2 regions of the Nocardia sp. CA-107356 genome follow, and region 2 is predicted to be linked to the other one. Evidence: riboswitches for the same ligand, from Rfam matches in the RefSeq annotation. Region 2 holds a riboswitch; the other holds the start of a gene.
The links. Region 2 has a riboswitch for S-adenosylmethionine ahead of ACQP1G_RS03190 (rhodanese-like domain-containing protein). Riboswitches for the same ligand answer to the same signal wherever they lie in the genome.
Positions count from the first base shown of each region.

Region 1: linked by a shared signal. The riboswitch ahead of ACQP1G_RS32515 (amino acid ABC transporter permease) and the one ahead of ACQP1G_RS03190 (rhodanese-like domain-containing protein) in region 2 are both predicted to bind S-adenosylmethionine.

Region 1 covers NZ_CP191992.1:7,233,789-7,237,550, reverse strand. Annotated here, with positions in the region: gene ACQP1G_RS32525 (ABC transporter substrate-binding protein) at 1-114, opposite strand, end outside; gene ACQP1G_RS32520 (amino acid ABC transporter ATP-binding protein) at 134-940, opposite strand; gene ACQP1G_RS32515 (amino acid ABC transporter permease) at 937-1,938, opposite strand; SAM riboswitch class I at 1,949-2,042, opposite strand; gene ACQP1G_RS32510 (hypothetical protein) at 2,373-3,095, shown strand; gene ACQP1G_RS32505 (glycosyltransferase) at 3,273-3,762, opposite strand, start outside.
Region 2 covers NZ_CP191992.1:687,122-690,883, forward strand. Annotated here, with positions in the region: gene ACQP1G_RS03180 (FAD-dependent oxidoreductase) at 1-965, opposite strand, end outside; gene ACQP1G_RS03185 (Rv0361 family membrane protein) at 1,437-1,892, shown strand; SAM riboswitch class IV at 1,956-2,072, shown strand; gene ACQP1G_RS03190 (rhodanese-like domain-containing protein) at 2,087-2,503, shown strand; gene ACQP1G_RS03195 (O-succinylhomoserine sulfhydrylase) at 2,532-3,746, shown strand.

The DNA of each region.
Region 1 (3,762 bases), 3.7 Mb from region 2:
GGCGGGCTGTGCGGAATTTTCCGCATCGGGGTCGGTGCCGCAGCCGGTGGCCAGCAAGGCCACCGTGGCGGCCAGGCCGACCAGGGCGGTGAGCTTCATTGAATACCTGTTCATCGGGGAGCGCGCACCGCGCTCAGCGGACTCGGGATAGAAATGCGCGGGTGCGCGGATGTTCGGGGTTGTCGAGTACGGCGGCGGGCGGGCCCTGTTCGACGATCACGCCGCCGTCGAGGAATACGACGGTGTCGGCCACCTCACGGGCGAAACCGATTTCGTGGGTGACGATCACCAGCGCGGTGCCGCCGTCGGCGAGATCGCGGATCACGTCCAGGACTTCGCCGACGAGTTCCGGATCCAGCGCGGAGGTCGGTTCGTCGAAAAGGATCACCGGTGGCCGCAGCGCCAGCGCCCTGGCAATGGCCACGCGCTGCTGCTGCCCGCCGGACAGCCGCCGCGGATAGGCGTCGGCCAGTTCGCCGATGCCGACCCGGTCGAGCAACTCCTTGGCCTCGCGCTCGATGTCCTGCCGCGGGCGACCCTGGGCGGAAATCGGTGCGAGCGTGACATTGTCGAGCACCGTCAGATGCGGGAAGAGGTTGAACTGCTGGAAGACGAAGCCGATATGCGAGCGCTGCTTGCGCACCTCGCGGTCCGACAGCGCATGTAACTTGTTGCGGCGCAGTCGATATCCGATCAGCTCGCCGTCGATGTGCACGGTGCCCGCGTCCAGTGGCTCCAGGTGGTTGACCACGCGCAGCAGTGTCGACTTGCCGGAGCCGGACGGGCCGATCACGGTGACCACCTCACCCGCATGCACTGTCAGATCGATGCCGCGCAGTACTTCGGTGGCTCCGTAGGACTTTCGCACGCCACGAACTGCTACGGCCGGGGCCCTGTCCCCGTGCGGGATGCCGATCGTGTCGGTGACCGGCGCGCTCATCGGGTGGCTCCGCGCGGTGCGGTGGAACCGCTTTCGGCGATTTCGCGCAGCTTGTGCCATACCTGCTGTATCGGCGTCGGTGGCGATGTGCGGTGCGCGCCCTTGGCGTAGTGCCGTTCGATGTAGTACTGCGCCACCGACAGAATCGTGGTCAGCACGATGTACCAGACCGTCGCGACCATGAGCAGCGGCACCACCCGGCCGTTACGTCCGTAGATGACCTGGACCTGGTAGAAGAGTTCGGCGATCGCCATCACCGAGACGATCGAGGTGCCCTTGAACAGGCTGATCACCTCGTTGGTCGCATTCGGCAGGATCGATCGCATCGCCTGCGGGACGATGACGGTGCGGAATTGCCGCAGCCGCGGAATGCCCAGCGCCGCAGCGGCTTCCAGCTGTCCGGGATCGACCGCGATGAATCCGGCCCGGATGATCTCGGCCGAATACGCGGCCTGATGCAGCGCGAGGCCGACAACCGCCGCGGTGAACCCGCTGATCACCCCGTTCACTTCGAACGTGAGAAATCCAGGGCCGAACGGGATGCCGAGCGAGAGCGTGTTGTACAGGTAGGCGATGTTGAACCAGAACAACAGTTGCACGATCAGCGGAATCGAGCGGAAGGCCCAGATGTAGACCCACGAGATCACCCGCAGCACCGGATTATTCGACAAGCGGGCGATGGCCAGCGCGGTGCCGATCAGGAATCCGAGTGCCGTACCCCACAGGGTCAGCTCCAAGGTGACCTTCAGCGCCGATAACACCGATTTCGCGGTGAAGTACTTGGCGAAGGTCGACCAATCCCAGCCCGGATTGGTGACCAGTCCATGGATGAACTGGGCGAGCAGCACGAGCGCGATGACGCTGACCACCCAGCGCCACGGGTGCCAGGTCCTGGCGATCGCTGGTGCGTCGGTGATGGTTACGGTAGCGCCGGGTGCGTCGGCACTCGGTAGCGGGACATCCGATACCGGGGCATCGGATGCGACGGACGCGCTCATGATTTCGGTTCCTCCATCGTTCCCGGCGGAAGCACCCGCACCCGGTCACCGGGGGGTTGCTGCGACGTCGACGAGCCAGGTCTCTCGGTCGCTCTGGATGGTGTCCGACGCCGAGCGCGGGTCGGTCGATCGGTCTAGCCGAAATATCATGCGAAGCAGGCGAAGTCCGGCACAAGGGTACGAATCAGCGTGAGCGCAGACCTTGTCTGAAAGGTTGTGAGCAGGGATTATTGATCCGGTCGTGCGGTGGATCGCGAGGCTTCGGGTGTGGTCGTGCCGGCGTATTTCGCCTGGAGAGCGCACCCGGTATGTCGTCGCGACCCTCCGGCGGGAAGTGCGACGCGACGGCGTTGCCGGTCGAAATCAGCGCTGTTGTCAGGGTTTGCTGGAGTATTCTCTGACCTCGATCGTGCCCGACGATGAGGAGGTCCACCGTGACCGTGCTGCGCCGTCTGACCACGCTTACCGCCAGCGCGACCGCCGCGGTCGCGCTGACTCTCGCCGTCCCCGCCATAGCCGCCGCGGTACCGGCGCCGACGCCCGTACCCGCGATCCCGGCGGCGACCGCACCGGGTCAACCGTCCGGCCACGCCGCACCCGGCGATTTTCTCGGCGCGTACCGAGCCGCCGTCGATGCGCTGCGCGCCTTCGGCATCGACCCCTTCCTGTACCCGGCGGCCGCGGCGTTCTGCTCCAACAACAGCAGCCTCGGCCTGGTCCCCGCTGTTGCTGGCGCCGTTCCCGGGCCATGGCCCAAGAACACCGTGGCGATCCCGGGACTCGATCTGTCCGCGGTCAAGGCTGGCCAAACCCTGTTCACCTTCGTGCCCTACGGCTTGGCCTCGGACAGTACGAGCGTCTCCGGTATGAACGTCGCCTGGCTGAATCTGGCCAACGGTCGCAGCGGCGTTACCGCCATGGGCCCGCTCTCGGATGTGGTCCGAACGATGGTGCCCGCCGAAGTCCCTACCGAACTACGACCACTCGCCGAACGCGCCATCCAGGACTTCTTCGCCGCATTCCCCACCGGCGGCGTCCGCGCCGTCCCGGTCGACACCGGCTCCGGCACCGTCCTGGCCGCGGTCTTCGGAACCGTCGACAACGGCGGCAAGCCCTGCTTGTTCCTCCCAACAGTCGGCATCACCTCGGTCCGGTGAACTTGCGTCGGGTGGATGCCCAAGGTCGCCGAGCCAGTTCGGGGAGCAGTGGCGCCGGATGTGGACGCCGGCCAGTTCGGTCGCGAAGCTGCCGGATTCCGGGGCGAGTCGAGATCAGGTGGAACTGGAGGCAGGGATCTCCCGGGCGATATCGCCGGAGATTCCACCTGATCTCGATCAGTGGTTGGGTTCGAGGTGGCGGGTCTTCCAGGTCAGGGTGTTAGTGCGACGAGCTCGGCGGGAGCGGGACCAAAGGCAGAGGTAAGCGGCGATGGATACCGGGTGCGCCAGGGCGGCAAGGGCGTCCGTGCGGGTCACGGCGCCACGTTCCAGCGAGCGGGCCAGCAGGCGGCTGGCGACTGCGGCGGTGTAGCCGATGAGTCCGGCGGTGCGCAGTGCGCCCCTGCCACCGATCGCGGCCACCGGCGGTGCCCAATAGGCCAGCGCCGCAACAGCTCCCACGGCCGCACCGCCGACGGTCGTACCGCCGTAGGCCGACCACAGCCAGCGGGTGTAGCCCGCCTCGAGTTCGGTTGCGTCCCGATACATTCGGGTGCGCGCCGCGCGACCCGCCGCGACCAGCGCGGTGCGGTGACCGGAACGGCGCAGGGCGCGAGCGATATCCAGATCCTCGGTGGGGCTGGCGGCCACCGCCGCGTGACCGCCG
Region 2 (3,762 bases):
TCGAACGGCAGGTTGGTGAGGTTCTGCGACAGGTAGCCAACGGCGCGGTAGATGGCCTGGACGTCCCAGTCCTTGAAGACGCCGGTGCCCTTGACGTTGCCGGTGCCGTCGAGCTGGGTCCGCTCGGTGCGCAGGCCGACGACCCTGCCGTCTTCGCCGAGAATTTCGGCGGGGGATTCGAAGAAGTGCAGGAACAGCTTGTGCGGGCGATTGCCGACATCGCGGATGGCCCACTGCTCCAGCGTGTTCGAGATCATGTCGACCTGCTTGGAGTGCCGACGGGCGGCCTCGGAGCCCTCGTCGTAGTCGATGTCCTCGGGATCGACGATGACCTCGATGGTCGGGGAGTGGTCGAGTTCGCGTAGCTCAAGCGGCGTGAACTTGGCCTGCGCCGGGCCGCGGCGGCCGAAGACGTGCACCTCGATCGCCTTATTGGCCTTCAGCCCGTTGTAGACGTTCGGCGGGATCTCGGTCGGCAGCAGTTCGTCACCGGTCTTGGCGAGCACGCGTGCGACGTCGAGTGCGACATTGCCGACACCGAGGACGGCGACCTTCTCGGCCTCCAGCGGCCAGGTGCGCGGCACGTCCGGATGCCCGTCGTACCAGGACACGAAGTCCGCGGCGCCGTAGCTACCGTCCAGGCCGATACCGGGGATGTCCAGCGCGCGGTCGGCGTTGGCGCCGGTGGAGAAGATCACTGCGTCATAGAACGTGCGCAGGTCGTCGAGGGTGATGTCGGTGCCGTAGTCGATATTGCCGAGCAGGCGGACCTGCGGCTTGTCGAGCACCTTGTGCAGAGCGGTGATGATGCCCTTGATGCGCGGATGGTCCGGCGCGACGCCGTAGCGGATCAGCCCGAACGGCGCGGGCATGCGCTCGTACAAGTCGATGCTCACCTCGGCATCGGACTTCATCAACGCGTCGGCGGCGTAGATACCGGCCGGTCCTGCGCCCACGATCGCGATGCGAAGCGGGCGAGGCCCCGCGCTGTGCGCTTCAGGCCCGGCGGCGGCAGCCTGCGTAACGACGGAGGGCCTGCGCACACCGCTAGTCGACTCAGCACTCTGTTCGGTCATCTTTACGCGCACCCTTATGGTCGAAACAATTAATGGCGTCGGTCTTAGCTTAGGCTAACTTTGACGCACCCTTTTGGTTGCACCTGACGATGCGGACAGGCGGCTCGCGGCTGCACAGTCGCTACGACGGTGAGCTGCCATATGGCTATGACAGCAGGCCGCAGTCTCGCGATTCTATCGGTGGCGCACGGCGCACCCTGCGGGCGGTGTGTGAACCGGATGGTTGCCACCGTGCCCCACTTACCGGAGTACCCGCTCTCCCGGCGACTATCAAATCAGTGCGCCGTCGATGCCGGTCCGAGCCGCGCCCGGCCAGGGGGCGGCTGTCGGATAACGCTGTCCACCAGGGATGATCGACCCATGACAGAGCAGCAGGGCACCGACGACGAACCGGTTATCGAGGTCGACCAGACCGATCGCCGCTCCATGGTGCCGTTCATCGCGGCGGCCGGGTTCGCGGTGGTCGTCCTGGTCGGCATCGTGCTGGGCGCGGTGCTCTCGCCCGCTGAGAAAAATGTCACAGAATCGGACAAGATCGCGGCCGCGGTGCAGCGCTACGCGGAGGCCAGGGGCACCACCGACAACACGCCGCCGCCCGCGGTGGCCTGCGACGGATTCGACGAGAGCAAATCGCCGTTGGCCGCCCAGTTCGGTGGTGCCGCGGCCGGAAAGTCGATCAAAGTCACCAAGATTGAGAACGCCATGGTCGACGGCGATAGGGCGAAGGCGAACGTGACCATCGCGGTCGAGGGCCGGGAGACGCCAGCGACGTGGAATCTGGTTCGCTCCGGCGACCGCTGGATCGTCTGCAACTGATTACCGGCGACCCACTGACCAGGGTTTGACACGGCGGCCCCTGCCCAGGCAATCTCGGACGCAGGTCATGAGAACCAGCGTCAAGCCCCGGCTAGCTGGTCGGCAACCCTCCTCCGCGGTGGGGTGCTCCGGGTGACGACCTGGCCGTGCACCGAAACCCGGGTGCGGCAAGCGTGGATTCACAGGAGGATCGCATGACATATGCCGGTGACATCACCCCACAGCAGGCGTGGGAGTTGTTGCGGGACAATCCCGAGGCCGTCTTGGTCGACGTGCGCACCGAAGCCGAATGGCGCTTCGTCGGCGTCCCCGATACCAGTTCGATCGACCGGCCGACGGTGCTGATCGAATGGGTCGACAGCAGCGGCACCCGCAACGCCGAGTTCGTCGCGCAGCTGACCACGGCGCTCGAGGGTCGCGATGCGGCGGCGCCGGTCGTGTTCCTGTGTCGTTCCGGACAGCGTTCGGTCGGAGCGGCGGTCGCCGCGACCGGTATCGGAATCGAGCCGTCGTACAACGTGCTGGAGGGCTTCGAAGGCCCGATCGACGAATTCGGTCATCGCGGCGGCTCCGGCTGGCGCGCACTCGGTCTGCCGTGGCGGCAGTCATGAGCTCGGGCTGTGTAGTCAGGAGCCGGTCGTGATCACCGGTGGTGCATTCGACAAGCCACTGCCCGAGGGGGTCGGCCCCGCCACGCTCGGCGTCCGAGGTGGCCTGCGTCGTTCCGGATTCGAGGAGACCGCCGAGGCGCTGTATCTGTCCTCCGGTTTCGTCTATGAGAGCGCCGAGGCGGCCGAGGCCGCATTCACCGGCGATATCGAGCATTTCGTCTACTCCCGCTACGGCAACCCGACGGTGGCCATGTTCGAGGAGCGGCTGCGCCTGATCGACGGCGCCGAGGCGTGTTTCGCGACCGCGAGCGGTATGTCGGCGGTATTCACCGCGCTGGGCGCGCTTTTGGGTGCCGGCGATCGACTTGTGGCCGCGCGCAGCCTCTTCGGCTCGTGCTTCGTGGTATGCAACGAGATCCTGCCGCGCTGGGGTGTGGAGACCGTCTTCGTCGACGGTGATGATCTGGATCAGTGGGAGCAGGCGCTGTCGGTGCCGACCCAGGCCGTATTCTTCGAGACGCCGTCCAACCCGATGCAGACGCTGGTCGATGTGCGCCGGGTGACCGAACTCGCGCATGCCGCGGGCGCGAAGGTGGTGCTGGACAACGTCTTTGCCACCCCGCTGCTGCAGCGCGGTTTCGAGCTCGGTGCGGATGTGCTGGTGTATTCCGGCACCAAGCACATCGACGGTCAGGGCCGGGTGCTCGGCGGCGCGATCCTCGGTCCGCACGACTACATCGACGGTCCGGTGAAAAACCTGATGCGTCATACCGGTCCGGCGCTGAGCCCGTTCAATGCATGGACCCTGCTCAAGGGTTTGGAGACGATGCCGCTGCGCGTGCGTCATTCGACCGAATCCGCGCTGCGCATCGCGCGCTTCCTCGAGGGCAATAAATCCGTCTCGTGGGTGCGCTATCCGTATCTGGAGTCGCATCCGCAGCACGAGCTGGCGACCAGTCAGATGAGCGGCGGCGGCACGGTGGTCACCTTCGAACTGAACGCGCCGGCGCACGAGGCGAAGAAGCGCGCTTTCGAGGTGCTCAACCGCCTGCGCATCGTCGACATCTCCAACAACCTCGGAGACTCCAAAACTCTGATCACCCATCCCGCCACCACCACCCACCGCGCCATGGGCCCCGAGGGCCGCGCCACCATCGGCCTCTCCGACGGTGTCGTGCGCATCTCGGTGGGGCTGGAGGATGTCGAGGATCTGCTGGGCGATTTGGACAACGCGCTCAGCTGACCGATGCGGGCGCATC